Regions from separate parts of the Knoellia sp. 3-2P3 genome, predicted to be linked through region 1. Evidence: riboswitches for the same ligand, from Rfam matches in the RefSeq annotation. Region 1 holds a riboswitch; each other region holds the start of a gene.
What was found. A riboswitch is a leader RNA that binds a small molecule or an ion and turns the genes downstream of it on or off. The one in region 1 is predicted to bind S-adenosylmethionine.
Positions count from the first base shown of each region.

Region 1 (7,261 bases):
AGGGAGTCGGCCTCGATCGCGGGAAGTGGGGCCTCGACGTACTGGCGCTGACCGCCGTCGCGCTGGGGAGGAACGACCATGCGGCGCGCGATCGCGGAGGCCACGGTCGCGCCCAGCTCCCTGCGCACGAGGTGGAGGGTCGCGTCGATGCCCGCGGCGGTGCCGGCCGAGGTGATGATGTTGCCGTCCTCGACGAAGAGCACGTCCAGCACCACGTCCACGGCGGGGAACTCCTCGGCCAGCTCGTTGGTGTTCATCCAGTGCGTCGTGGCACGCCTGCCGTCGAGCAGCCCGGCCTTGGCCAGGGTGAAGGCGCCGCTGCACAGCGACATGACCCAGGCGCCCCGCTTGTCGGCTGCCCGCAGCTGCTCGACGAGGGGCTCGGGGACGGGGGCCTGTCGCGGCCGCGACGCCGGCACGACGATGAGGTCGGCCTCGGCCAGCCTGTCGAAGCCGTGCTGGGCCGTGAGGGTGAAGCCCATCTCGGTCGGGACCGGCTGTCCCGGCTGCTCGCTGCAGACCGCGAAGTCGAAGGGCGGCACGCCCTGGTCGGTGCGGTCGAGGCCGAAGACCTCGCAGGCGACGGAGAACTCGAACGGGGAGACCGTGTTGACCAGGGGTACGGCCACGTTGTGCAGCATGCCGACAGCGTGACACAGCAGATGGCGGAAAATCTACGGGAGATGGCATTTCTGCCACTCGTGGCGGCAATCAGGTTGGGCGCACGATTTCTGCCATGGGCTTCTTCATCGTTCTCGCCATTCTCGTCACCATCGCGATCCTCGCCCCGATCTACGGGGTCGACACCAGGTTCGACCGCGACCAGTACCCGCGCTGGTCCTGACCTCTTCCGCCCCCGGCCCGCCACGAGCCCCCACGTGCCGTGAGATCCCAGCTCTCGCGTGAAGAGTGCTGTCTTTGCGCGAGGGGTGGGATCTCGCACCACGGTGAGGCGCCGCCCGGCTCGTCCACGACCAGCATCCGCGCTGGTCCTGACCCGGGCTCACCCCTCGACCTGCTCCCGCCTCACCAGGGGCGGGGGAGGCTGAGGTCGCGGGGGTCGGACACCGGCGTCCAGCCCTCAGGGCCGCGCTCGTACTCGAAGGCGGGTCCCCGGGCTGCCAGCGACGCCACGGCCGACAGCAGCCGGTCCACGTGCTCGGCGGTGTTGGCCAGCCCGACGCTGGCGCGGACCGCGCTCGCCGGGCCGGCGGCATACGGGTCGTCGAGCAGGGCGTCCACCAGGAGGTGGGCGCAGAACTTGCCGTCCCGCACGCCGATCCCGTGCTCGGCGGAGAGGGCTGCCGACACGAGCGAGGAGTCCAGGCCGTCGACCGTGAACGCCACCACGGGCACCCGCGCGTGGTCGGGGCCGAAGATCGAGTAGGTCTGCACGCCGTCGATGGCGGCCAGGCCGTCGGCCAGCCACCGGCCCAGGGCGCTCTCGTGCGCCTCGACGGCCTCGCGGTGCTCGGCCAGCGTCGAGCACGCCGCGGCCAGCGCAACCGCGCCGATCACGTTGGGGGAGCCGGCCTCGTGGCGTGCCGCCCCCCGGTGCCACGTCGTGCCCCGCTCGGTGACCGAGGCGGTCGCGCCGCCGCCGGCGAGGTACGGAGCGGCCTGGTCGAGCCAGTCGCCCGGCCCCGCGAGCACGCCGGCGCCGAACGGCGCGTAGAGCTTGTGCCCGGAGAAGGCGACGTAGTCCACCCCGAGCGCCTCGAGGTCGATGGGGCGGTGCGGGGCGAGCTGCGCGGCGTCGAGGGCCACCCGGGCGAAGTGCTGGTGGGCGACGTCGGCGAGCTCGCGCACGGGCCAGACCTCGCCGGTGACGTTGGAGGCCCCGCACAGCACCACCAGGCGGTGGCGGGCGGTGGAGCGCTCGAGCGCGCTCGACAGGAGCACGCGCGCATCGTCGAGGCTGCCGGGGACCGGCAGGCGGGTGGTGCGGCCCGCCCACGGCAGGAGCGTGGCGTGGTGCTCGGCCTCGAAGACGAAGACCTCCGTGCCCCGGGGAAGGGCGCGGGCGAGCAGGTTGAACGAGTCGGTGGTGTTGCGGGTGAAGACGACCTCGTCGCCCTCACGCGCACCGACGAAGCGCCGGACCTCCTCCCGGGCCGCCTCGTACCACCGGCTCGTCACGCGCGAGGCATACCCGTTGCCCCGGTGCACGGACGAGTAGGTGCGCAGGGCGGTGTCGACGGCCTGCTTGACCGAGACGAGAGCCGGTGTGGAGGCGGCGTGGTCGAGGTTGGCGTAGTCGACCACGGTGCGGTGCAGGGTCGGCACGCCGAGGTCGGCCGAGACCACCGCGGGCACCGGACCCGCGGCCGCGGGCTCGCCGGGCACGGGCCGCAGGTGGCGACGGTGGTGGGCCTGCCCGGTGTGGGTCTCGGGGGCTCGGTTGCGGCTGGTGCTGGCGATGGACACGGCGTGCTCCTGGGGTCCGGTGGACCCGGGGGAGTGGCCGCGGGTCCGCGCTTGCCACCTGCGGGCGCAGGCGACCCGGTCGTCACCCGGAGCACCCCACCGCGGAGGAGGGTTGCTGGCCAGCAAGCCGGGGCTGCGCGCTGGCACTCATGACCTTGGCGGGAACGGTAGCGAGCGACGTCCCCGCGGCGCCACCACGCCGTCGGTGATTCCCGCCATCTGAGACCCGGCCCGGCTCCTGGAGGGAGCATCCGGCCGTGGCGGGGGCGAGGTGGCCAGGTCTGCCTGCGTCGACGCTCCCGCCAGAGCGTCGACGCAGGCCCCGCCAGACGCACCCTCAGGGTGGCACGTCCCCGCCGCCGCTGGGGCCCTGACCTGCGGAAATGGCCGAATCACGACAGTCGGGTCAACCGTTCGGAGGATGCCGTCACGGGCAAGAAACCGCTCGGTGTGGCGCGTGTGACGCGTGTTTCCGCAGAGGCGATCGCGTACCGTGCGGAGCATGGCGACACGTCCGTCCACCTCCGCGCGCTCTTCGACGAGTCGCAGCACGTCCACGCGCCCGGCCAACCGCAAGCCCGCCACCAGGAAGGCGGCCCCGCGCGGGCAGGCCAAGGGCGGCGGCCTGCCGCTGCCGCTGCGCGCGATCCGGGGGACGTGGATGGGCATGGCGCACGTCGCCGGCGGCGCGGTGCGCCGGGTCGGCCACAGCGCCCGTGACCTCGAGCCCGAGCACCGCCGCGACGGCTTCGGGTTCGCCCTCATCGGCCTGGCCATCGTCGTCGCCGCGCGCGAGTGGTGGGCGTTCGAGGGCGTCGTCGGCGACGTCGTCCACGCCGTGGTCGCCGGCACGTTCGGCCGGGTCGCGTATGCCGTGCCGCTCGCCCTGCTCTTCCTCGGCCTGCGCCTGCTCCGGGCGCCGGACGAGTCCACCGCCAACTCCCGGATCGGCATCGGCCTCGGAGCCCTGTCCTTCGCGGCCTCCGGCCTCGTGCACGTCGCCAAGGGCATCCCGCAGCCGCCGGACGGCGCCGACCCCATGCGTGACGCGGGCGGCATCATCGGCTTCCTGGCCTCGAGCCCCCTCGAGGCCGCGGTCAGCGTCTACGGCACGGTGCCGATCCTCCTGATGCTCGGCTTCTTCGGGCTGCTCGTGCTGAGCGCGACGCCGGTCCACATGATCCCCGAGCGGCTCGCCGAGCTGCGCGACCACCTGCTGCACCGCGGCGCACCCGTCGAGGAGCCCGAGGAGGAGAAGCCCAAGCGGCAGCGACGCAAGATCGGCCCCGACGCCGACGGCAACCTCGACGGCGACATGCCCTTCGAGCAGGCCGCCGTCGTCGCACCCGACGGCAAGCGCCTGCGGCCCGGCCAGAAGCGTCCCACCGCCCCGGGCGTGCTCGCCCCCACCGCGGCCAAGGAGCCCGGCGGCGCCGCCACCAGCCCAGCCGTCGACGTCAAGCCGGCCCTCGAGGCCCCGCCGACCACCCCGCTGCCGCAGCGCGTGGAGCAGCTCGCCCTCGCCGGCGACATCACCTACACGCTGCCGGACAACGCCATCCTCGAGCCGGGCTCGCCGCACAAGACGCGCAGCGCCGCCAACGACCGGGTCGTCGAGTCGCTGACGCAGGTGCTCGACCAGTTCGACATCGACGCCCAGGTCACCGGCTTCACCCGTGGCCCGACGGTCACCCGCTACGAGGTCGAGCTCGGCCCCGGCATCAAGGTCGAGCGGGTCACCGCGCTGTCGAAGAACATCGCGTATGCCGTGGCCTCGGCCGACGTGCGCATCCTCAGCCCCATCCCGGGCAAGTCGGCGATCGGCATCGAGATCCCCAACGCCGACCGCGAGAAGGTGTCGCTCGGCGACGTGCTGCGCAGCCAGGCGGCCCGTGGCAACGAGCACCCGATGGTCATGGGCGTCGGCAAGGACGTCGAGGGCGGCTACGTCATCGCCAACCTCGCGAAGATGCCCCACCTGCTCGTCGCGGGCGCCACCGGCGCCGGCAAGTCGAGCTTCGTCAACTCGATGATCACCTCGATCCTCATGCGCTCGACACCGGACGAGGTGCGCATGGTGCTGGTCGACCCCAAGCGCGTCGAGCTCACGGCCTACGAGGGCATCCCGCACCTCATCACCCCGATCATCACGAACCCGAAGAAGGCCGCCGAGGCCCTGCAGTGGGTGGTGCGGGAGATGGACACCCGCTACGACGACCTCGCGATGTTCGGGTTCAAGCACGTCGACGACTTCAACAAGGCGGTCCGCGCGGGCAAGGTCAAGCCGCTGCCCGGGTCGGAGCGCCAGATCCACCCCTACCCGTACCTGCTCGTCATCGTCGACGAGCTCGCCGACCTGATGATGGTCGCGCCGCGCGACGTCGAGGAGTCGATCGTCCGCATCACCCAGCTCGCGCGCGCCGCCGGCATCCACCTGGTGCTCGCCACCCAGCGCCCCTCGGTCGACGTCGTCACCGGCCTCATCAAGGCCAACGTGCCGTCGCGGATGGCGTTCGCCACCTCCTCGCTCGCCGACAGCCGGGTCGTGCTCGACCAGCCCGGCGCGGAGAAGCTCATCGGCCAGGGTGACGCGCTCTTCCTCCCCATGGGCGCCAGCAAGCCGATGCGCGTGCAGGGCGCCTGGGTCACCGAGTCCGAGATCCACGCGGTGGTCAAGCACGTCACCGAACAGCTCAAGCCCAACTACCGCGACGACGTCACCGTGGTCGCGGCCAAGAAGCAGATCGACGACGACATCGGCGACGACCTCGACCTGCTGCTGCAGGCCGCCGAGCTCGTGGTCACGACCCAGTTCGGCTCGACGTCGATGCTCCAGCGCAAGCTCCGGGTGGGCTTCGCCAAGGCGGGGCGGCTCATGGACCTGCTCGAGTCCCGCGGCGTGGTGGGCCCGTCGGAGGGTTCGAAGGCCCGCGACGTGCTGGTCAAGCCCGACGACCTGCCGACCACGCTGGCGCTCATGCGCGGCGAGGACGTCCCCGACCCCGACCCGGTCTACGACGGCGAGGCCGACGGCGACGGCGCAGGGGCGGTCACCGACGGCTCGGTCGACCGCACCGACGAGGTCGCGGTCGGCGCCTACGCGGCCCGCGACCTCGGCCCCGACCTCGACGCCTACGAGCAGGTGGACGGCGAGAGCGACGAGGACGCCTGGTCGCTCACCGACCGCGGCTGAGCACCGGCCCCACGACCCCGGTATGCCGTGGTGGCGCCGACGGTGCCCCACCGGCATACGCCGTGGAATGAGACGGCGCGGAATAGTGAGCCCACTCGGTTGCGTTGGCCACCGACGTGACTGCGCCGACCACTGAGCTGACTCCCGAACCCACCGACCTGGCGCAGCGACCCAGCCGCCGGGGCGTCCGCCTCCCGCGGCCGGTGATGCTCGAGGCGCCGCGCGGCCGCTCCTACGTGAAGTTCGTGCTGGTGCTCGGCGCCCTCATCGCGATCGGGCCGCTCACCATCGACACCTACCTCCCCGCGATGCCGTCGATCGCCGACGAGCTCGGGGCCACGGAGTCGCAGGTGCAGGGCACCCTCACCGGGATCCTGCTCGGCCTCGGGCTCGGCCAGCTGCTCGTCGGCCCGCTGGCCGACGCCGTCGGCCGCCGCAAGCCGCTCATCGCCGGCCTCGTGCTGCACATCGTCGCGTCGGTGGCCTGCGCGCTCGCCCCCACCGTCGAGCTGCTCACCGCAGCGCGTGTCGTGCAGGGGCTCGGCAACGCCGCGGTCTCGGTGGTGGCCATGGCCACGGTGCGCGACCTGTTCACCGGCTCGGCGGCAGCCACGCTGCTCTCGCGGCTGATGCTCGTCATGGGCATCGCCCCCATCGTGGCGCCGACCATCGGAGGCGCCGTCCTCGCGCACACCTCGTGGCGCGGGGTCTTCGGCCTGGTCTCCCTTGCCGGGGTGGTGCTCGTGACGGTGGCCTCGCTGCTGCTGCGCGAGACCCTGCCGCCCGAGCGTCGCCGTCGCCTCGAGCCGCTGCCGGTGCTGCGCACCTACGCCTCGCTGCTGCGCGACCGCACGTTCGTCGGGCTGGTCCTGATCTCGGGCCTGATGTTCGCCACCCTCTTCTCCTACATCGGGGGCTCGTCCTTCGTCCTCCAGGAGATCTACGGCCTCAGCGTCGCCCAGTTCGGCCTCGCCTTCGGGCTCAACTCGCTGGGCTTCCTCACCGGGTCGCAGCTCAACCCCCTCCTGCTGCGCCGTCTCGGCCCGCGCGACATCGTCCGGGCGGGGGTCGCCATCGGTGCAGTCTCCGCCCTCGTGCTGCTCGCGGCCGCGGTCACCGGCATCGGCGGGCTGCCGCTGGTCCTCGGGCCGCTGTGGTTCCTGTTGTTCGCCTGCGGCCTGACGCTGCCCAACACCCCCGCGCTGGCGCTCACCCGGCACGGAGAGGCCGCCGGCACCGCTGCGGCCCTGCTCGGCGCCTCGCAGTTCGTCATCGGCGGGGCGGCGGCCCCGGTGATCGGTGCGCTCGGCTCCGGCTCCGCGGTGCCGATGGCCCTCGTGATGGCCACCACGGCGACAGGCGCAGCGGCCGTCGCCGCGCTGACCCTGCGGGGACCCGTCGGCGAGGCCTGACGCCGGGTCGCGCTGTGGGGCCGGCGACGCCCTAGGGTGTCCGCCATGTCGCAGTGGATGACCACCGTGAAGGCGCATCCCTCGGGTGTGCTCCTCGCCGCCCAGCTGATCGCCGTGCTGGCCTACCCGTTCACCGGGGAGACCCCTGTGGGGCGCGCCGTGCTCGGCGTGTTCGGGCTGTTCGTCCTCGCCGTCGCGGTCTGGGCCGTGCGGGCCACCCCGGCGCTGA
Region 1 covers NZ_JARGZE010000003.1:106,277-113,537, reverse strand. The annotation lists gene P0Y31_RS10685 (helix-turn-helix domain-containing protein) at 1-641, opposite strand, end outside; gene P0Y31_RS10680 (aminotransferase class V-fold PLP-dependent enzyme) at 1,027-2,427, opposite strand; SAM riboswitch class IV at 2,470-2,582, opposite strand; gene P0Y31_RS10675 (DNA translocase FtsK) at 3,089-5,620, shown strand; gene P0Y31_RS10670 (multidrug effflux MFS transporter) at 5,737-7,032, shown strand; gene P0Y31_RS10665 (ion channel) at 7,078-7,261, shown strand, end outside.

Region 2 (7,261 bases), on a different contig from region 1:
CGCGAACGAACTGCCATGGGGCATCCGCGTCGTCGGCGTACTGTCGCCACAGATAGTAGAGGGGTTGATCGGACGGCGGATTCCGGTACTGGCAGGCGATCAATGCGTACCGACAGTTCGTGACGTCATCGCTGCCATCAACCCCGGTGAGGCGGTCATACCCGCAAGCGAGAGTGAGCCTGTAGTTGAAGGCACTCTTGCCACTCGATGCGGAGTCCACCGCAGGCTCGTCCGGGGCCTTCGGGGCGCTACTCTTCACCTTCCCCTGCTTGCCATAGGCTCCGACGAACTTGTCCGTCACTACCGGCGCAGGATCCCCAGACGCCGCTGGGATCGAGACTGCATGTGCCAAAGTCACGCAAGCCAATAGGGTTAGGAACCTTCTCCGCGGTCGGGGACTCATTGGATGATCTCCGAATCAGCCACCATCCATGTTCCGTTGACCCAGGTGACCTTGTGTCGGAAGTTGATGCGTGTGCCCTGAGACGTTGAGATCACCTGCCCACTCCTATTGACGACGCGGTGAGCCTTCTCTTCTACGAGCACCTCTATCCAAGCGCCTGTTTCCGAGTAGGAACGAACCTGCACCAAGTCCACGACGACTGATGGCTTCTCTTGGCGTTCACCGCGGCTCCGGTATCCCTCGACCACATCAGTTACCCCCTTGCACGCGGTGCAACTAGGGAGCGAAAGCGATTTGAGTCGCGTGGCATCAGCGGACACTGTGGCCCGATCCATCTCAAGGGTGTAGAACTCGGCGAAGGCTTTGGCGCCTTCCTCAGTGTGCTGACGCGCGGCGGCGGGGATGCTGACGGCGACAGTGGGCGAGGGCGGAGACGTCGTGGCCGAGCTGGACACCGTCGCGCTCGTTGTCGCGCTGCTCGACGGTCCCGAAGAGGCAGGCCCCGTTTGCGCGCCGGCACCGTCACTGCAACCCGCCAGCGCAAGCGCCGCGGCAACCCCAACACCGAAGACTGTGGCTCTCGCGTATCCGGCCAAAACTCTCCCCATCTCGACCCTTGGAGGCACTGCCCTTCACAGCACTGTGGAGCCGAGTCTACGGATCTGTCGCATTTGGACCATTTGGTCTTTCCACAGCCGAGTCCTCGCCGACTCGCTCCCACCTGGGCCAACGAGTGGGGGCGGCTTCGGGTCACGTCCGAGCCGACGTCAAGTGCAGAGGGGGCCGGTCCGCTGTGGGGCCGGCCCCTCTGCATCCCCTGTGAGGTGTCCCCACGTGGAGTCTGCGCCCCCTGGAGCCCTCGCGCCACCGGATTCCGCCGTCCGGCATGAGAGACAGGCGTGCACCGCTTCAGACAGTTATGCCTATCATCACGGCAGGTCATGAGTGTCAGCGCCAAGCCCCGGCTCGCTGGCCGGCAACCCTCCAACCGCGGTGGGGTGCCCCGGGTGAAGACCTGGCGATCGGCGTGACGTCGATCGCAAGCGCGGGAGACCTCATCACGTGTCCCGCACCGTCACCGACGGTGCTCATCACCGCCGTCGGTGACGCCCCCAAGGGCTCCGGCACGTTCGACGACCGCACGCCCGACGGGCGTCTCGGGCCCAAAGCCCCGACTCGTGCACACGGCATACCGAACTTGATGTGAGAGGACACCACTGATGAGCGACACCCCGAACTGGTCCTTCGAGACCCGGCAGATCCACGTCGGCCAGGAGCCGGACTCGGCCACCGGCGCCCGCGCGCTGCCGATCTACCAGACCACGTCCTACGTCTTCAAGGACACCGACCACGCTGCGAACCTCTTTGCGCTCAAGGAGTTCGGCAACATCTACACCCGCATCATGAACCCGACGCAGGACGCGGTGGAGCAGCGCATCGCCTCGCTCGAGGGCGGTGTCGGCGCGCTCCTCGTGGCCTCGGGCCAGGCCGCCGAGACCCTCGCGATCCTCAACATCGCCGAAGCCGGCGACCACGTCGTCGCCAGCCCAAGCCTCTACGGCGGCACCTTCAACCTGCTCAAGCACACGCTGCCGAAGTTCGGGCTGCAGGTGACCTTCGTCGACGACCCCAACGACGTCGAGTCCTGGAAGGCAGCGGTGCGGCCCAACACCAAGCTGTTCTTCGCCGAGACCATCTCGAACCCCAAGTCCGAGGTGCTCGACATCCAGGCCGTGGCCGAGGTCGCCCACGACAACGGCGTCCCCCTCGTCGTCGACAACACGATCGCCACGCCCTACCTCATCCGCCCGCTCGAGTGGGGCGCCGACGTGGTCGTGCACTCCGCTACGAAATACCTTGGGGGACATGGCACCTCGATCGCAGGGGTCATCGTCGACGGTGGCACCTTCGACTACGGCAGGGATCCCGAGAAGTTCCCCAACTACAACACCCCCGAGGAGAGCTACCACGGGCTGGTGTTCGCGCGGGACCTCGGGGTCGGCAGCGCGCTCGGGGCCAACCTCGCCTTCATCCTCAAGGCACGGGTGCAGCTGCTGCGCGACCTCGGTGCGGCCATCTCCCCGTTCAACGCCTTCCTCATCGCGCAGGGCATCGAGACGCTCAGCCTTCGCCTCGACCGACACCTCGAGAACACGCACCAGGTCGCGAGGTTCCTCCAGGCCAACGACCAGGTCGAGCGTGTCGTGTGGGCCTCACTGCCCGAGCACGAGAGCTACGCCAAGGCAAAGACCTACGCCCCCAAGGGTGCCGGCGCCGTGCTCGCCTTCGAGATCAAGGGTGGCCTGGAGGCGGGTAAGCGCTTCGTCGAGGCCCTCACGCTGCACAGCCACGTGGCCAACATCGGCGACGTCCGATCGCTGGCGATCCACCCGGCGTCCACGACCCACTCACAGGGACCTGACGAGGACCGCCTCGCCGCCGGCGTGACGCCCGGCCTCGTTCGCCTCGCCGTGGGCATCGAGCACATCGACGACATCATCGCCGACCTCGAGCAGGGCTTCACCGCCGCCAAGAACGCCTGACGGGGGATCAGGGGACGAGCAGGGGGACAAGCAGGGGTATGCCGTGGGGCTGGGACCGAGCGCGCGTCGCCACCCAGCCCCACGGGTCTGTCCCGGGCATGCCGCGAGTACCCGGACGAGACGAGAATCCTTGCTAGAGAAGGAGGGGCAGGGGCTTTCCGGCCCAGCTCGTGCACACCCAGCCCGACGAGTCCACCTCCACCTCGACGGCCTCACCGTTGCCGAGCGGGTGGCGGTCGACGAACGAGGCCGTCACGTTGCGGCACAGGTGGCTCAGCCCGAGCTCGATGATGCCGCCGTGCGACACCAGCAGGACGGACTCGCCGCGGAACAGGTCGGCGACCTCCTCCACCACGTCGCGCAGCCGGGCGATGACGTCGTGTCCCGTCTCCCCGAAGATGGTGCCGTCGAGGTCACCCTCGAGCCAGGCCGCGTAGACGTCGCCCGGCTCGTCCTTGTCGCACAGCGGGGGCGTCCAGCGCTCGTCGTTGATGAGCTCGCGCAGGCGGTCGTCGGACACGACCGGCAGGCCCAGGCGTTCGCTGACGACCGAGGCCGTCTGCTGGGCCCGCTCCATGGTGCTCGCCCACAGTGCGGCCACGCGCATCTCGAAGACCCGCTCCGCGAGCTGCTCGGACTGGTTGACGCCCGTCGGCGTGAGCAACCTCGGGCCACCGCCGTCCGGGGTGGCGGCGTCGCCGTGGCGGGCCAGGATGATCCGGGCAGGGCACTGCAGATCGGCCATGTCTCTCCTAACGCGTGACTCGCAGTATGCCGTGGGCGCCTCGCTCCGCGTCCACCATGATGTGCGAGACGAACGGGTAGTGGCCCGCCTCGGTGGCCTCGAGCTCGACGAACCCGCCCTGTGCGGGTTGCAGCGCGAGCGCCTGCGCACCCCCGATGCTGCCCCGTTGGCCACGCCTCAGGGCGTAGGCGCCCTCGCTGAACACGGTGTCGAACTGGCCTCCCACGACGTGGAAGGAGCTCGGGCGGTTCGGCCCGGCGTCGAACACCCACAAGCGCACCCGCTCGCCGACCCGCGCCGTGAGCTCGTCGTGGTCGTACTGGTTGGCAAAGCCGTTGAACACCACCGCATCCGGTCTCTCGGCAGCGACCTTGGCCGGGTCGGCGGTCTCGCCCTGGTCACCGAGGTACAGCTCGGACTGCACGATCAGGTACTCGCGCTCGACCTGCGGCAGGGCGGGTGGGTCGATCACCACGGCGCCGAACATCCCGTTGGCGATGTGCAGCGACATGGGCATCGAGCTGCAGTGGTACATCCAGATGCCGGCTCGCTCGGCCGTGAAGGCGAACGTGAGCGAGGTCCCGGGGAGGATGGTGCGCATCGGCTGGTCCGGGGCCAGTGCACCGGCGTGGAAGTCGATCGAGTGCCCGGTGCCCGCGTCGTTGCGCAGGGTCACCTCGAAGCGGTCGCCCACACGGCCACGCAGCACCGGCCCCGGTGCCGTGCCGTTGAACGTCCACAGCCGCTGCCGGACACCGACAGCCACGTCGCGCTCCACCTGCTGGGCGGAGAGTGTGACACGGTGAACCCGCTCCGCCGGCGGCGGGGCCAGGCGTGCGTCACGAGCGGTGAACCCTTCTCCCGGCTCGGCCATGAAGTCGGGGACCGCGGCCACCCCACCGGTCCTCGTCGGGCTCGGCGCCGCCCCGTGCTCGGCTGGCTCGGTGCCGCCCCCGTGCTGGGCGAGGTGCCCATCGGTCGCGCCGACCACGTTGACGGAGAACACCATTCCCATCTGCCGATGACCCGCGATGGTGCACCAGCCATCCAGGCCGCGCCCGACCACGGCGACCTCCACGCGTCCCGACTGGCCGGGGGAGAGCCGGCCACTGCGCTCCCCGGACTCGAGCGCGAGGTCGTGCACGTCGCTGCCGCGGTTGACCACCTCGATGACGAGCCGGTTGCCCGCGGGCACGACGACCGAGGCTGGGTGGAACCGCATCGACCTCGCCTCGACGCGCACGGTGGTCGTCTCGCCCGTGGCTGCGGCGGCCGCCGCTGCCGAGGCGCCCGTCCCCAGGGCTGCCGGGTCGGCCGCCACCCCCACCGCGACCGCGAGCAGGACGGCCGAGAGCCCCACCGCGGCAAGGCCGGTGTGACGCGCGCGCACCTGCTCCGGCGGCTCCGGCACGTGTCGAGCCGGTGTCGTCGGGGCCGCGTCGTCCGACCTGCCGGCACGAAGCGCCATGGGCAGCAGGACCAGGAACGAGGCGTGCGCTGCCAGGACGAGCACGGAGACGCACACCCGCACCAGGCTCGGGGCGGGCAGGAGCAGCAGCACCAGCCCGAGGTTGGCGACGACCACCCGCAGCGCGGCCCCGCGGTCGAGTGCCGCGCCCGTGGCGCGGACGACCGACGGTCCACCGCCGCGCACCACGGGGAGCAGGTGGCTCAGCGCCCCGAGCAGCACCTGCACCGCGAACCCGGCGGCCAGGGGCACGGCGACCTGGCTGACCGCCTCGTCGACAGCCGACCAGTCCCGGGCCCGCAGGAGCGAGACGGCGAGCCACGCCAGCGCCACGGTGAGCCAGGCCACCGCCGCGAGCACCGACCACGCGGCATACGAGCGGGGTGGCCGCGCTCGGGCGGCCTCGAACACGGGCCGCAGCGACCACAGGGCGGCGGCGAGGTAGGCGGCCACGGCGACGGCCGTCAGGGTCAGCGCGCCGGCCAGGGCACTGCACACGACCAGGACCAGTGCCGCGACGAGCAGCGGCAGGGCCTGACGCGAGCACCGCTCAGCACCAGGTGAGATCCTCGTGCGCAGGATCGTGGGCCACAGCGTCAGCAGCGTGCCGAGCACCGTGAGCCCGACCCAGCCGAGCACGTTGGCCGCGACGTGGGCCAGCACGAGCCGGCCGTGCAGCGCCTCCGCCGGGTGACCGGAGAGCACCGTGCCGAGGGCTGCGCCGACGGGCAGGCAGGCGGAGGCGGCGACGTAGTAGCGGACCGACGCCCCGAACCGGGAAGGCAGGGCAGCGCGGGCCTGCAGGGCGATCGCGACGCCGTGGGCAGCCACGGCGACGCCCACGGCCACCGCGCCCACGAGGGTCATCGCCCTGGTGGCGGTGAGGATCCCGGCCACCACGGAGGCGACGCCCGCGTTGAGCGCCGCCAGCCTGACCACCTCACCGCGGCGCGAGCCGGACGCGGTCCTGAGCAGCGCCCGGGCGAAGTGCGCGCTCCACACGAGGATCGCGTTGGTGACCGCTCCGAGGAGCAGCAGGTGGACGAGGAGCCATCGGGCAGCAGGCACGAGCTGGTGGGCGAAGGCGACCACCACCAGGGCGAGGAGCCACACGATCACGGGGGCGTTGGCGGCAAGGTGCCACCGCAGCCGGCCCGGGCCGGGCGTCGCGGCGGTCACCGGACCACCCCGACGGAGACCGCCTGCGGCGCCGTCGACGACGAGGCAGGACCTGCGGTCCACCGCCGCCGGGGAGCGGGTCGCACCGCGGACCAGACGAGGGTGCCGAGGAAGAGCAGCACCGCCACGGCGTTGAGGAGCCCACCGACCTCGGTGGCGGTCCGGAGCCCTCGGGCGTCGCCGACCAGGGTCCGCACCACGAGCGAGGTGTGCAGGAGCAGGACCGGCGCGTACATCGCCGGCCGGTAGGGCAGGCGGACCCGCAGCACGGCCGGGAGGATGACCGGCGCGTGGGCCATGATCATCGAGAGCGTGAACCCCAGAAAGACGGCGTGCACCACGGCGTCGTAGGCCGGGCCGTCGAGCACTGCCCCCGCAGCCAGCCACAGGGCGCCGGCGACGGCCAGCCACCCGTAGCCGGCCAGCAGGCACACGGCGATGAACCGGGGGAGCCCGTTCGCCCTCACGGTGCGACGCGCGACGTCGTGGGCAGCGAGCCATGCCACCAGGGCGAGCAGCGAGAGCCCGAGCAAGGTGAAGCCCGCCGCCGGCCAGAGCAGCGACCCGACGACCGACGCGGCCACCGCGGTGCTGGCGCCGAGCAGCGCTGCGGCGCCGCCCGATCCGAGCATCTCGAGGCGGGCGAGCTCCAGGCGCTCGCCCGCGATGGTGAGCACCACGAAGCCGGCGAGCCACGGCAGCAGGCGCGGCACCGGGACCCCACCGAGCCAGAGCACGGCGGCTCCGATGGCCAGCACCGCGCCGACCGCCTGCACGAGCACCGCGTCATCGCGCTGGCGGCGCCACAGGGCGACGTAGACGGCGACCAGGGCGGCGGTGCCGGCTGTCAGCACCGCCTGGCCGACCCGTGGCGACACGGGGGCCACCAGGAGCAGGGCGCCGCCCCCCAGCAGCAGCGGCGC
Region 2 covers NZ_JARGZE010000002.1:785,401-792,661, reverse strand. The annotation lists SAM riboswitch class IV at 1,341-1,455, shown strand; gene P0Y31_RS09200 (bifunctional o-acetylhomoserine/o-acetylserine sulfhydrylase) at 1,624-2,946, shown strand; gene P0Y31_RS09195 (histidine phosphatase family protein) at 3,080-3,691, opposite strand; gene P0Y31_RS09190 (multicopper oxidase domain-containing protein) at 3,699-6,338, opposite strand; gene P0Y31_RS09185 (hypothetical protein) at 6,335-7,261, opposite strand, start outside.
Region 2: it holds a riboswitch for S-adenosylmethionine, as region 1 does, so the genes downstream of both, P0Y31_RS09200 (bifunctional o-acetylhomoserine/o-acetylserine sulfhydrylase) here and P0Y31_RS10680 (aminotransferase class V-fold PLP-dependent enzyme) in region 1, are expected to answer to the same signal.

Region 3 (7,261 bases), on a different contig from region 1:
AACCGCCGGACCTGTCGATCACCGTCGAGGACGACGGGGTGGACGGCGCGTCCCTGCCGGCGGCTGTCGAGGTGGCGGCGTTCCGGATTGCCTCCGAGGCGGTCAACAACGCCGTGCGCCACTCGGGCGCCCGGCGCTGCGCGGTGCGCCTCGGCCTCCACGGGGCGGGGCCGGAGGGCGGTGCTGGGCACCTGGGCAACGCACTCGTGGTCGAGGTGCGCGACGACGGCCACGGCATACCTGGTGATGTCGCCGCGGGGGTCGGGATGCTGTCCCTCCGGGAGCGGGCCGCCGAGCTGGGCGGGACCGTCTCGGTGGAGTGCCCGGCACCTGGCGGGACCGTCGTACGGGCGGTCCTGCCCTGCACCGTGATTCCCGGCGCCGGAGCGCCGCAGACGACAGGAGCCACTGCTGATGCCTGAGCCGATCCGGGTGCTGCTGGCCGACGACCACCCCGTCTACCGCGACGGGCTGGCCGCCCTGCTCGCCTCGGTCGACGGCCTCGAGGTCGTGGCCACGGCCGAGGACGGAGCCGCCGCCGTGGCGCTGGCCACCGAGCTCCAGCCCGACGTCGTCGTCATGGACGTGCAGATGCCCGGGCTCGACGGCATCGAGGCGACCCGCCGGCTCACTGCCGCAAGCCCGCACATCGGCGTGGTCATGCTGACGATGGCCGAGGAGGACGCCACCCTGTTCTCCGCCATGCAGGCCGGGGCCAGGGGCTACCTGCTCAAGGGCGCCAACCAGGCCGAGATCACGCGCGCCGTGACCGCCGTGGCGGGAGGCGAGGCGATCTTCGGCCCGGCCGTCGCCCGTCGCATCGCCGACTTCTTCGCCGCGGGGCCGGCGGTGGGATCCGCTGCCGAGCAGGCCTTCCCGCAGCTGACGGCACGGGAGCGGGAGATCCTCGAGCTGGTCGCCGCCGGGAGGCCCAACGCCCAGATCGCCTCGACGCTGTTCCTGTCGCCGAAGACGGTGCGCAACAACGTCTCCAACATCTTCGCGAAGCTGCACGTGGCCGACCGGGCCGAGGCGATCGTGCGTGCGAGGGAGGCGGGCCTGGGCCTCTAGAGGTCCCGCCGCGTCACCGGTCCGGCAGGACCTTGGGAAGGAGTGGCCGACCTGAGGCGGCGTCGAGCACCGGACGGTCGCCCAGTTCGGTCCTCAGCGGCACGGTGACCTCCTCGAGGCGCAGCATCGCGTTGCAGGCCTGGTCCGGCGGTGGGGCGAGGGCCGTCCCGCCGACCACGACGACCTCGTCGGTCTCGAGCACGTGTTCTCTTCGCTCGGTGTCGCAGTCGCCGCTGCCGAGCGTCACCGTGAGGGAGTCGGCGGTGTGCGAGACGACGTCCTGTCCGTAGAGCAGGCGGCGCCTGCCGTCGGTGGGGGTCTCGGAGAGGTTGCCCGGCTCGAAGTCGCCCGGCTCGGCTACATCCTCGATTGCGACCCTCACCACCGGATCGGACAGGCCCTGCACGGTGAATGCCCACGCCGGCACCTGCGCCGGGCCCCTGGCCGTGGCGAGGGTGGTCCTGACGGCTCGCGCGCCGGTGATGGTGACCCAGTCGCAGCCGGTGCCGGATGCCGGGGTGGGGCAGGGGCCCGAGCGGGGGTTCAGCATCGCGTCGTAGGTTGCCTGCGCGTCGAGGGTGTCGACCTCGACGGTCGAGCCGTCCGGGTCGCGCACCTGCCCGGTGCCCGGCGTGGTGGGCAGGGCGGTGGCGGTGCGCACCCAGCCCCCGTAGAACGCGGCCTTGAGGGTCTCACGCGGGGTCCAGTCGGGCTCGATGGTGAGGCCCTGTGCGGGGACGATGCTGGTGCGCCACCGCTCGAGGAGGTCACCCTCCGTCCAGACGGCCGCCACCTCTCGGGCGCGCCGGTCGAAGAGGGCGGAGGCATCGCCTGCCGGAGCGCCATCCCCGTTGCTGGAGCCGCACGCGGTGGCGAGGCTCACCGCGAGGAGGGCGACGGCGGTGAACACGGTGGTCCGGCGCGGCATGCCGGTTGGACGTCGGGCGCACTACAGGAGTTCCGTCGACCCGCGCTGAAGAGGTGGACGGCGCTGGTCACACCTACGCTGGCCGGCAATGAGTGAAGCGACCGCGCCCCCCGAGGGCGAGACCCGGAAGCGGGAGACCTGGAGCCGGGTGGGCGCGGCCTGGGTGCAGGCGATCGAGGTCGCCCCGGTGACGGCGCCGCGCGCGACGGTGGTGCTCCTGCCCGGCCTGGGGCTGCCGCGCTACACCCGGCCGACCGTCGAGGTGATGGCCCGGCGCGGGCTGCGCTGTGTCGTGCTCGACCTGCTGGCGTGGCGGCGTCCCCGGCTGAGGGTGCCACCGGTGGTCGGGCCGATGGGCGAGGCCGCAGCGCGCTGGATCAGGGAGGCCGATCTCGCCTGTCCCCTTGTCGTGGTGGGGCACTCGACCGGCGCCCAGGTCGCCCTCGGTGCAGCCCTGCGCCTCCAGCTCGACCGCCCCGACCTGTCCCTGGTGCTGGCGGGGCTGACCTTCCGGCCCGAGCACCGCTCGTGGCCGGGGCTGCTGCGAGGCGCGGCCACGGCATACCGCAAGGACAGCCCCGCCGAGCTGGTCGTGGCGAAGAACATCGCCACGGTGCGCACCGACGTCTTCCGCATGGTGGAGTCGGGGAGGCGCGACCGCCCGGAGCTGCGGGTGCGCGACCTCGAGGTGCCGCTCGTGCTGACCGCCGGTGAGGCGGATTCCTTTGCTCCACAACAGTGGATGGCCGATGTCGCTGCGGCCGCGGGGAGTCCGTCGGCACGGGTGGAGGTGCTGCCGGGTTCGCACAACAACCTCTTCACCCACCCCGAGGAGGTCGCCGCCGTGGTCAGCGCGGCGGCGCCTGCCACCGCACCCTGATCCACATGTTCGCGGCGTAACTGCGCCTCGCGGGATAGCCCGCGGCGACGAGCTCGGCGCAGATCCGGTGCCCGTGGCGGATGTTGGAGCTGTGCACGCGGATGGTGGCGACCGGTTGGGGGCTGCCCGCTGCGGCCAGCTCGACGAGGTGGTCTACAACGGGTTGGGCCGTGTCGCCGAGGCTGAGGTCGTAGTCGATCCAGAGGTCGTCGATGGGGGTGTCGGCGAGCCGGCGGAGGAGGGCGAGCGCCTCCTCGGAGGTGCGAGCCTTCAGCGCCGGCCGGCCGTCCTTGAAGTCGCGCGTGTCGTCGACGAGCACGGTCAGCGGCCGTCGGCGGCCGCCGGGGTGGTCGCCGGACGGCTGGGCGGATGCGTGGCTGGATGGCACAGGACCTCCTGGTGACGGGGATCCCTTGGCTCGCGGCGGAATCCCCTGTTACCGGCCGGGTTCGGCACGGTCTGCTCTTCCCCTGGGGCACCTCCGCGGTGGAGGTTGCCGGGCAACAAGCCAGGTGCCTTTCGTTGCCTCTCCTGAGCTGCTTCCACTGTAGGAGAGAGCGCCGAGAGGGCTTTTTTCGTCGGGGCCGGGCCACCGCGTGTCAGACTCTGCGAGTCGTCTGAGGCAGGAGGAACCCCGGTGCGCGTGACCACCTACGGCCAGCTGATGGAGCTGCTCGACAGTCTCTATGCCGACGGCGCCGAGCGGACCAGCGACGCGGCTGCGGCGTTCTGGGACGGGCTGTTCCAGCGAGAGGGGCACCCGCTCACCTCCGAGCTTCCCGACGCCGCGCTGCCTGCCTGGCAGGCGGAGGCCCTGCTGCCGGGTGGACATGGGGCATCCGCCCTGGACGTCGGGTGCGGCTTGGGGCGCAACAGCACGTGGCTGGCAGCTCAGGGGTTCACCGTCACCGGCATCGACATCTCCCCGTATGCCGTGGAGACGGCTCGGTCGCGGATGGAGAGGTCGGGTGCCGCCGGTTCGGTGGCTTTGGGGTCGGGGCCCGACTACCGGCGCGTGGACTTCGTGCGCGAGCCGGTGGCTGGCGGGCCCTTCGACTTCGTCTACGACTCGGGCTGCTTCCACCACCTTGCACCGCACCGGCGGATCTCCTACATGGAGGCTCTGTCTGCCGCCCTGGCGCCGGACGGCGTGTACGGCATCTGCACGTTCATGGCCGGGGAGATGGGGAGCACGGCGTCGGACAAGGACCTGCTGCTCCAGGGGCACCTCGAGGGCGGGGTCGGGTACACGCTGGATGAGCTGGCGGAGATGTTCTCCTGGCTGGAACTGGTGGACGCCCGGCTCATGCCGCCCGGCCACACCCACGACGAGCCGACCTTCTCGCACGGCTTCCTGCAGGTGGCGCTCTTTCGGCGTCCTTCTACGTCTTCCTGACGGGTGCGCCGCCTGCATGCCCGGGCGCGGTCGTGGCGACCGGCGGCATCTCCTGTCATCGGGCCGTCCTATCCGCGTGCTCGACACGCTCGCTTTCGCGTGGTCCCGGTTCACCCGGCGCTCACCACGATGGGGGTTGTTGCGCAGGTGTGCTGGCTGAAGCGTGGCTCCCATCCGTGGCGACCTGGAGGAGGACCACATGAGCCGCTACATGATCATCGCGCGGTACGACAGTGCTGGAGCCAAGGGAGTCCTGGCCAAGGGCGGCAGTGCCCGGGCGGCCGTCGTGCAGAAGCTCGCCTCTGACCTGGGCGGACGCATGGTGACCTTCGACTTCGCCTTCGGGGAGGACGACGTGTTCACCCTCTGCGAGCTGCCCGACAACAAGGCCGCGGCTGCTGTCGCCCTGGCCGTGAACTCCAGCGGGCTGGCCCATGTCCGGACCGTCGTCCTGATGACTCCTGAGGAGGTTGACGAGGCGACCGAGCAGAGGGTCGACTACACGCCCCCGGGCCAGTGACCTGGGAGCCCGGGCGACAAGGAGCAGCCGCGGCCGGCTGCAGTGTCGATAAAAGGGGCCGGTTCGACGGTCCGAAGCGGCGACCTGCCGCGAAGGGGAGGCTGGGGTGCGACCTTGGTTGGGCCCGCTGAGTGATCAGGGTGCAGAACCGCCGAGCGAAGCGCCCCGGCGGCGTGCCCACGAAGCGGTCGCCAACGGCAGCTCAGCGAAGTCATGACCTGCCCAGCTGTCCAAGCGCTGGCACGCCTCCTGCAGCTCCGTTCCGCCGACCTCCGTCAGGAGCACCGCGCGCACGATGTCTCTCATGCCAGGGCGGTCGTTGAGGGGCGTCTGGTCATCAATGAGTCCTGAGTGCATGGCATCGAGGAGCCGGCCAGGCCGAAGGAGCTCCAGCAGAGGATCGAGTGCGCCAGGGAGGGCCGAGGTCATCCGAGCCGCAACCGTCGCCGCCTCCTCGACTCCATCAAGGGGCCAACCGGCGTCGGATCTGCCTTGGCCGTCATCGGGTGCTGAACGGGCCCGGTACAAGCCATCCCACTCGCGAGCCCTGCCCTTCGGGCTGTCGCTGCCCCACGGGGTGTCACCAGCGCACTCATGAGTCCATGCCCACCAGGCGGCCGGAACGATGGCCAGGTTGACGTAGAAGTCGCCGAAGTCACCTTCGTTGTACCGGCCTGGCTGGATGTCGACTACCGCCACGTCGTCGCCCTGCTGAAGCCGCCACGTCGGAAATGCGCCTCGAAAGCCAAGGCTGCGGAGGAGGGGGCCGAACTCTGTTCTCAGTGCCCCCTTCAGCGCCTCCTTGGCCAACACGGGAGGCAGTCTGGCATGGAAGCTCTCCGGCGGATTTCTGACCTGCGTGTTCGTGGGCCCCGTGGGGCTCGAACCCACAACCTACGGATTAAAAGTCCGCAGCTCTGCCAATTGAGCTAGAGGCCCGGGGGGTCAGGGTTTAGTCGGGAGAACCCTCGGGATAACTCCCGTGTAGTTCGCACCGCTGACCGCGAGAAGACCATACCGGTTGTGGCGCGGTGATCGGCCGGCGCGCCTGTTGCGTGGCCTCCGCTGCCCCTTGCCGCCGACGGTGCGCAAACCTTGCTGCCGCGCAATCAACTGCGGTGCCGGGGAGACCCGGCCGCTGGCCTTGCCCACCGCTGCCCTCCAGTGACGAGCTCACCGTTTGCCATGCGCCGGTGGACCGGCCGCCCTTGTGGCGGACCTCCGCAGCGCATGCGTGCTAGGGGCGTCCACACCGTAGGCACGACCGGATCGCGGCAGATGAGTGCACTTACGGGAGCCGCCGGTGGACACGGCAGGAGCGCTCACGGGCCGCTTGCTGCCTCCCGGGACGAGGGGCACGGCGCCGCCGCCCTGCAGCGGACCACGGTGAAGGAGATCGCCCAAGAGGCCGCAGCGGCCCGACGATGAGCAAGGCGGCCGATACCGACCAGAGCTAATCGTGCTCATCGGGGCAGGGCGGGTAGCGTGTCGGTTAGGAGGTGCGCGGAATGCACCGCTACATCGACGAGTTACGTCTGCTGCAGGCGATCCGGCTGGCGGTGCTTGCCACCGATGCGGCGGGGACCATCACCTTCGTCAACCGGGCCGCGACCGAGGTCTTCGCCACCGTCGACGCCGAGCTGGTCGGTCACCAGGTGCACGACCTGATCGCGCCCGGCGCCAGCGACGGTCCGCTGGACCTCGACGCGGTGATCGCGGGTGATACCTGGCGGGGCGACCTGACCCTGCGGCGCCCTCGCGGTGACACCTTCGTCGCAGCCGTGTCCGGCACACCGGTCCGCGACCCAACCGGCCAGATCACCGGGATCGTGGTGGTCGCGGAGGACATGAGCGAGATCCGCTCCGCCGAGGCGGCCGCGGCCTCCAGCGAAGCGCGCCTCCGGGTTGCCCACGAGGCGGCGCAGCTGGGGAGCTGGCACTGGAACCTGGCCACGGGCGAGGTGGTGTGGGACGAGCAGCTCGAGGCGATCTACGGCATGGCGCCGGGCACCTTCGGCCGCAGCTACGAGGCATGGCTGGAAACGGTCCTTCCCGAGGATCGTGACCAGGTTCTCGCGGCTGTCCAGGCGGCGTGGGAGGCCCGCTCGACCTACGTGCTGCGGAATCGGATCCGGTGGCCCGACGGGACGCTGCGCTGGATCGAGGCGCACGGCAAGGTCACCAGCGACCAGCACGGCAACCCCACCGGGACCATCGGCTGTGTACGCGACGTCACCGAGCGGATCGAGGCGCAGCAGCGGGAGGCCGCGGCTGCGGCCCGTGCCCGCCTTCTGCAGGAAGTCACCGCAGGCTTCGTCCGCGCCTCGACGCTCGACCAGGTGGAGGCGGTGCTCGCCCACAGCTTGGAGCAGCTGGCGGAGATCCTGCCCGCGACTGTCGAGCTCAAGGTCCCCGACGACCTGACGAGCATCACCGAGGGAACCTCGTTCGTGACGAGCGCTGACA
Region 3 covers NZ_JARGZE010000001.1:945,275-952,535, forward strand. The annotation lists gene P0Y31_RS04525 (sensor histidine kinase) at 1-422, shown strand, start outside; gene P0Y31_RS04530 (response regulator transcription factor) at 415-1,071, shown strand; gene P0Y31_RS04535 (hypothetical protein) at 1,085-1,999, opposite strand; gene P0Y31_RS04540 (alpha/beta fold hydrolase) at 2,088-2,879, shown strand; gene P0Y31_RS04545 (cyclic-phosphate processing receiver domain-containing protein) at 2,848-3,267, opposite strand; SAM riboswitch class IV at 3,307-3,416, opposite strand; gene P0Y31_RS04550 (class I SAM-dependent methyltransferase) at 3,517-4,275, shown strand; gene P0Y31_RS04555 (GYD domain-containing protein) at 4,475-4,795, shown strand; gene P0Y31_RS04560 (DUF4304 domain-containing protein) at 4,931-5,608, opposite strand; tRNA gene P0Y31_RS04565 (tRNA-Lys) at 5,662-5,734, opposite strand; gene P0Y31_RS04570 (SpoIIE family protein phosphatase) at 6,304-7,261, shown strand, end outside.
Region 3: it holds a riboswitch for S-adenosylmethionine, as region 1 does, so the genes downstream of both, P0Y31_RS04545 (cyclic-phosphate processing receiver domain-containing protein) here and P0Y31_RS10680 (aminotransferase class V-fold PLP-dependent enzyme) in region 1, are expected to answer to the same signal.

Region 4 (7,261 bases), on a different contig from region 1:
TCGGCGCTCGAGCAGGCCAGCGCGGGGCCCGAGGACCACGGCGCGTTCGGCAACAGCGTGGTGCGCCTCATCGAGTCCGTCCTCGACACGGGCATCGACGGCAAGGGCCCGTTCCACTCGGCCCAGCAGGTGGCCGACGTCGCGCTGTCCAACCACCCCGACAGCGAGCAGGCCATCGACGCGATCGTCTCCTCGCACCTCAAGCTCGCGGCCGCCGGTGGCTTCGCGACGGGACTCGGCGGGTTCGTCACGCTGCCGGTCGCGCTGCCGGCGAACGTCGTCGAGTTCTACCTCGTCGCCACCCGCATGGTGGCCGCGGTCGCCTCCGCGCGCGGCTACGACATCCGCCAGCCCGAGATCCGCGCCGCGGTGCTGCTCACCCTGGTCGGCGCCGACTCCGACGACCTGCTCAAGAAGGCAGGGGTCACTGCCACGGGCCGGCTGTCCAACCTGGCCGCCCAGCGGCTGCCCGGCCCGGCGCTGATGGTCGTCAACAAGGCGGTCGCCTTCCGCCTGCTCAGCCAGGTCGGCAAGAAGGCGCTGGTGCGGATGGGCAAGGCGCTGCCGGTGGTCGGCGGGGCTGTCGGCGCCGGGCTGGACGCCTACCTGCTCAAGCGGATCTCCGAGCAGGCCCGTCACGAGTTCCCGCGCCGCAGCCGGGGCCACTGACCGCCCGCGGGTCCGAGCTGGCCCGGTATGCCGTCGGCGCGCCGGGAATGCCCAGGGGTCCCCGCACGTTGGCACCGTGTCCGGCCGAATGTGCCCGGATGTAGGGAGAGATCGTCGATGGCCATGTCCCGCTGGGGAGTGCTTCGCACCCTCGCCACTGCCCTTCGCTCAGCCGTCCGGCCCGGTGGGCCGGGCCTCGGTGAGCGGCTGTCCGCCCTCCCTCGCCTCCTGCGCGCCACGCTGCGCGGCGAGTACCGGGGGACGACGACCGGCAAGCTGTTCCTCGTCGCCGCCGCCGCGGCCTACGTGCTCTCGCCGGTCGACCTCGTGCCGGAGGCCTTCCTGACCCTGTTCGGGCTCGCCGACGACGCCATGGTGGCCACCTGGATCGCCGCGACCGTGGTCAACGAGACGGACGCGTTCCTCGCGTGGGAACGCGCAGGCGCGTCCAGCGGGGACCACGGCCCTGCTGCCGGGGGCCGTCCCACGGGAGCCGGCTGGTCCGAGACGGTGCCCGGCGAGGTCATCCGCTGAGGCGCTGACCGGGCCGGTTGTGCACAGGGGGTGCCCGGCCCGCCACGTCGTGCACAGGCGCGCGGCGGGCTCTCCCTGAGGTGGCGGCGGGCCCGCCAGCGTTGGGTCCATGAACCCGATCCGGCTCCGCGGCCCCGCCGACATCCTCGCCGCCCTTCCCTTCCAGCTCGGCTACCACCCCGAGGAGGCGGTGGTCGTGGTCGCCCTCACGGGCCGGGCCATCGGACTCGTCCAGCGCATCGACCTGCCGCCGGAGCAGCACGTCGAGGCCGCCGTCACCTCCCTGCTCACGGCGCTCGCCCGCGAGGAACCCGACTCGGTGCTGCTCGTGGGCTACGAGTCCGCTGCCGGGGCAGCCATGCAGCTGCTCGACGGACTCGACGCGGCGTGTGGCGGGCTCGGCATCGCGGTGCTCGACCGGCTCGTCGTCCGGGACGGCCGGTGGTTCGCGCCGGACTGTGACACGGGGTGCTGCCCCGGCGAGGGGACGCCCCTGCCCGCGCCGGGTGAGATTCCTGCCGTCGCCGACTTCGTGGGCCTCGAGATGGCGCCTGTGCGCGACCGCGCTGCGCTGCGCAGCCAGCTCGCCCCAGACCCAGCCCGTTGCGCCGAGGTCGCCGAGGTGCTTCGCGGGATGGTCACGGCGGAGCAGGAACCGGGTCGCCACCTGCGGGTGCTGGGGACCCGCGAGGAGGCGGTCCGCCGGCTGCGTCAGCTCTCGCGCTGGGCGGTCGTGTGCGACGTGTCACCGGCCCGACCTCCACTGGAGGGACTCGCCGCCGAGGAGGTGGCCGACTGTGCCGTGGCCCTGCGCGACCTCGCACTGCGCGACGGGCTGATCGGGTGGCTGTGCCCGGGCACCCTGCCCCTCGACGCGCTCGACGACGACCTCGTCGACCAGCTGCGCAGCTGCCTCCAGCCGCCTACGTGGGCAGCTGCGTCGCCCAGCCCCGAGAGCGCAGTCGCGGGCCGGCGCCTGCAGGCACGCCTCGTGCAGCTGTGCCGGATGCTGCCGGACGAGCACGCAGCCCCCGCGCTGACCGTGCTGGCCAACCTCACCTGGTGGCTGGGTGACGGCGCGCTGACCCGCGTCGCCCTCGAGCGAGCCCTGGAGGTCGAGCCCGGCTACCGGCTGGCCCGACTTCTCGAGCGCATGGTGGACCTCGCCATCCGACCACGCGAGAGTGCCTGAGCCAGCCGTCCAGAGATCGGACAGGGGAGGGGGGCTGGGGGAGGGCGTCCTATGCTGTCGCCCAGGTCACGAGTTCCAGTGCCAAGCCCCGGCTCGCTGGACGGCAACCCTCCTCGCGGTGGGGTGCCCCGGGTGAGGACCGGGCCGTGGCTCGACGTCGCGGCAAGCGCGACTGCCACAGGAGTTCTTCGCAGATGACCACGACGTCCAGCCCCCGGCTCTCGATGGGCGCCTGGCGTGAGGGCGACCCGGTGGGGGACCGGTCCTTCGTCTCGGTCGGTGCCGTCGAGCTCGAGGCGGGCGGGTGGCTCCCCGAGGTCACCGTCGCCTACGAGACGTGGGGCACCCTCAACGAGTCCCGCGACAACGCGATCCTCGTCGAGCACGCCCTCACCGGCGACAGCCACGTGTCGGGTCGGCCCGGGCCCGGGCACGCCACGCCCGGCTGGTGGGACGGGCTCATCGGACCGGGGTGCCCGTTCGACACCGACACCCACTTCATCGTCGCCGCCAACGTCCTCGGGGGCTGCCAGGGCACCACCGGCCCGTCGTCGACGGCTCCCGACGGGCTGGCGTGGGGCAGCAGGTTCCCCTTCGTGACGATCCGCGACCAGGTGGCGGTGGAGGCGCGGCTCTCCGACCACCTCGGCGTGGAGCGCTGGAGCGCCGTCCTCGGCGGGTCGATGGGCGGGATGCGGGCCCTGGAGTGGGCGGTCACCCACCCCGACCGGGTCGCCACCGCCATCGTGCTGGCCTCCACGGCCTACGCCACCGCCGAGCAGATCGCCTGGTGCCAGCCGCAGCTGCTCGCCATCCGCAGCGACCCGGACTTCCACGGTGGCGACTACTACGGACAGGCGAAGGGCCCCGAGCACGGCCTGGGCATCGCCCGCCGGATCGCGCACGTGACGTACCGCAGCGAGCTCGAGCTGCACGAGCGGTTCGGCAGGCTTCCCCAAGGTGGCGAGCAGCCGCTCGGCGGCGGCGGTCGGTATGCCGTGGAGAGCTACCTCGACCACCACGCGGGCAAGATCGTGGGGCGCTTCGACGCCAACTCCTACCTGGTGCTGACCGAGGCGATGAACTCCCACGACGTCGGCCGCGACCGAGGCGGTGTCGTCGCCGCCCTGAGACGCATCACCGGCCGGCTCGTCGTGGCCAGCGTCGACTCGGACCGGCTCTACCCGCCACGGCTGTCCGATGAGCTCGCCGCCGCTGTGCCCGACGCGGAGCACTTCACCATCGCCTCCCCCCACGGCCACGACGGCTTCCTCATCGAGACCGAGCAGGTGGGCGCCATCCTGCGCAAGGCCGTCGGGCGACCGGCCGGGACCGGGGAAATCCGGTAGCGTCTGCGCACCGGGCGTTCCCCAAGCGCGCCGGACGTCGACCAAGGAGGTTTCAGTGGCCATCGTTGTGGGTTATGTGCCTACGAAGGAAGGTCGCGCAGCTCTTCGTCGCGCTGCCGACGAGTCCCTGCTCCGCAAGACGAAGCTGATCGTCATCAACTCCAACCGCGGAGGCAAGGACTACGACGGCAAGGAGGCAGAGCGCTTCGAGAAGGAGCTCCAGAACGTCCAGCGGGAGCTCGACGAGGTCAGTATCGAGCACGAGGTGCGCCAGCTGGTCCGCGGAAACGAGCCCGCGGAGGACCTCATCGCCGTCGCGGACGAGGTCTCGGCCGACTTCATCGTGATCGGCCTGCGTCGCCGCACCCCCGTCGGCAAGCTCATCCTCGGCTCGAACGCCCAGCGCATCCTGCTCGACGCGTCGTGCCCTGTCCTGGCCGTCAAGGCCGAGGCCTGAGCCGCACGCTCAACGCCGCCTGTGAAAGGCCCCCGGGGCCCCGCGAGGGGCTGATCCCAGGGGCCTTTTCGGGCTCCGGTGCCAGAGCAGGGCCTCCGATGGTTTTACAATGTCACCTACGCATACCGGCGAACAGGTCACCGCAGGGCACCACGAGCCGGTTGTCGTGAATACTTCCGCCCCCACTGTTGTTGTCAAGGTCGTGCGCTTCGGCCCTGATGGCGTGCGCTGCTCTGTCCGCGACGAAAGGTAGTCCGTGTCGCCTGTGTCCAAGAACGCCTCCGAGAGCCCGGCCCGTCCGCTCCCCAAGGAGTTCGCGCACCCCGCGCTGCAGAACCTCGTCCTCCTGGGCAGCACGAACGGGTCGGTGGACAGCGAGCAGCTGCGCACCGCCCTGGTCGACGCCGAGGTCGAGCCCAAGCGGATGAAGGCTGTTCTGCGCTCCCTCGAGGAGCAGGGGATCTCGATCACCCTGGACACCGCCACCGCGACGCGCGCCGTCGCGGCGACCTCGTCCGCACGGCGCACCGCCTCCGCCTCGACGAAGAAGGCCGCCGTGAAGAAGACGGCCGCCAAGAAGACCGCCTCCGCTGACGAGGCGAAGACCGCCACGAAGAAGGCCGCAGCCAAGACGGTCTCCAAGACCGCGACGGCCAAGACGGCCAGCGCCACCGCCGAGGCGCCTGCCGCCAAGAAGGCCGCGGCCAAGAAGGCCAGCACCACCGCCGAGGCCTCCGCCGCCGCGGCGGCTCCGGCCAAGAAGGCCGCGACGAAGAAGGCGGCCAGCAAGAAGGCCGCAGCCTCGAAGGCCGCGCCCGGCACCGAGAGCGCCGAGGCCGCCGAGCCCGGCGACGTCGAGGAGGACCTCGAGGCCGAGCCCACGGACGTCGTCGAGTCCGAGCTCGAGGAGGTCGTCATCGAGGACGACACCGAGGACGCGGAGGGTGGCGCCGCCACCGCCAAGACCGCGGAGGCCGAGGAGGAGGGCGGCTTCGTCCTGCGCGACGACGACGAGGACGACGCCCCGGTCCAGCAGGTCGTCACCGCCGGTGCCACCGCAGACCCGGTCAAGGACTACCTCAAGCAGATCGGCAAGGTCGCGCTCCTCAACGCCGAGCAGGAGGTCGAGCTCGCCAAGCGCATCGAGGCCGGCCTGTTCGCCGAGGAGAAGCTGAACTCGGGCGAGAAGATCGACATGAAGCTCAAGCGTGAGCTCTGGTGGATCGCCCAGGACGGCAAGAAGGCCAAGAACCACCTGCTCGAGGCCAACCTGCGCCTCGTGGTCTCCCTCGCCAAGCGCTACACCGGTCGCGGCATGCTCTTCCTCGACCTGATCCAGGAGGGCAACCTCGGCCTGATCCGCGCGGTCGAGAAGTTCGACTACACCAAGGGCTACAAGTTCTCGACCTACGCGACGTGGTGGATCCGCCAGGCCATCACCCGCGCGATGGCCGACCAGGCGCGCACCATCCGCATCCCGGTGCACATGGTCGAGGTCATCAACAAGCTCGCCCGCGTGCAGCGCCAGATGCTGCAGGACCTCGGTCGCGAGCCCACCCCGGAGGAGCTCGCCAAAGAGCTCGACATGACTCCCGAGAAGGTCGTCGAGGTCCAGAAGTACGGCCGCGAGCCGATCTCGCTGCACACGCCGCTCGGTGAGGACGGCGACTCCGAGTTCGGTGACCTCATCGAGGACTCCGAGGCGGTCGTGCCGGCCGACGCCGTGAGCTTCACGCTCCTGCAGGAGCAGCTGCACTCGGTGCTCGACACCCTGTCCGAGCGCGAGGCGGGTGTCGTCTCCATGCGCTTCGGCCTCACCGACGGCCAGCCCAAGACGCTCGACGAGATCGGCAAGGTCTACGGCGTCACGCGTGAGCGGATCCGCCAGATCGAGTCCAAGACCATGAGCAAGCTGCGCCACCCCAGCCGTTCACAGGTGCTGCGCGACTACCTGGACTGAGAAGTCCACCGGAGTCCGGTCCTCACACACAGGTCAGGTGCCCCAGCGGGCACCTGACCTGTGTGTGGCCTGCGAAGCGCGACAAGCCGGCGCGTGATTACTCCGGCTGTGGCCGGTCCGCCGCGGTGGCGAGGTCGGTCACGAAGTCCTCTGCGAACCGCCTGACGCCGTCCCACTCGGTGTAGACGTAGTCGCGCGAGGTGTCCGTCCCCAGCTGGCCGGGCTTGTCCTGGGCGATCTTCTTCATGAGGTGGCGCTTGACGAACCCGTAGTGGGTGTAGAGGAGCGCGCCACCGAAGAGAGCCACCCTGTCGGGGCGCCAGCCCGTCTCCTGCTCGAACTGCTCGACGTACCCCTCGGCCTCCGCGGTGTCCCCGTGGGCCGCCAGGCTCACCGAGAAGAACGCAGACGGCAGCCTGTCGAGGTCGTCGCGGTTCCTCTGCACGAACTCCACGACGTGCTTGTCGTGCTTGCCCATGTGGATGGAGGCGCCGATGACCACGCCGTCGCAGCCGTCGGGGATCACGCCTCGTGACGCCTTGACGTCCACCGCGTCCACCTCGATGCCGTGCGCGCGGATCACGTCGGCCACGACCTCGGCGATCGTGGCGGTCTGCCCTTCGGTGGTCCCGTAGGGGATGAAGATCCTGGTCATGGTCGTGGCCCTTCCCTGGGTGTGGTCGACAGGGCTGCGCGGATCGGCACGCAGGCCCCCACGGGCACTGTGCAGTGGCGCGAAGGGGCGGCGAAGGGGCGAAGGTCACCCAGAGCAGGTGCGGCTCTGCCGGGGGCGGCTCCCTGCGTGCCGTCCTGCATCTGACGCCAATTCGGACGTCGTGGGCTCTATGGTGGCCGGGAGATGAACTGAGCGTGAACTCCTCGTCCCACACGGAGGGTCAAGATCGTGACGCTGACGCCGACGTCGCAGAGCAGCTCCACCAAGGAGCGCACCGGCTACTGGGATGCCTACTACGGGCAGCAGCACAGCCACGCGCGCCCGCTTCCCTCGCAGTTCGCCACGTTCGTGGCGGGCGAGCTCGAGGGCCGTCAGCGGGTGGTCGAGTTCGGGTGTGGCAGCGGGAGGGACTCCATCTTCTTCG
Region 4 covers NZ_JARGZE010000002.1:756,311-763,571, reverse strand. The annotation lists gene P0Y31_RS09085 (EcsC family protein) at 1-669, shown strand, start outside; gene P0Y31_RS09080 (YkvA family protein) at 793-1,203, shown strand; gene P0Y31_RS09075 (DUF4192 domain-containing protein) at 1,313-2,395, shown strand; SAM riboswitch class IV at 2,460-2,570, shown strand; gene P0Y31_RS09070 (homoserine O-acetyltransferase) at 2,590-3,744, shown strand; gene P0Y31_RS09065 (universal stress protein) at 3,800-4,201, shown strand; gene P0Y31_RS09060 (RNA polymerase sigma factor) at 4,467-6,161, shown strand; gene P0Y31_RS09055 (flavodoxin domain-containing protein) at 6,259-6,816, opposite strand; gene P0Y31_RS09050 (class I SAM-dependent methyltransferase) at 7,066-7,261, shown strand, end outside.
Region 4: it holds a riboswitch for S-adenosylmethionine, as region 1 does, so the genes downstream of both, P0Y31_RS09070 (homoserine O-acetyltransferase) here and P0Y31_RS10680 (aminotransferase class V-fold PLP-dependent enzyme) in region 1, are expected to answer to the same signal.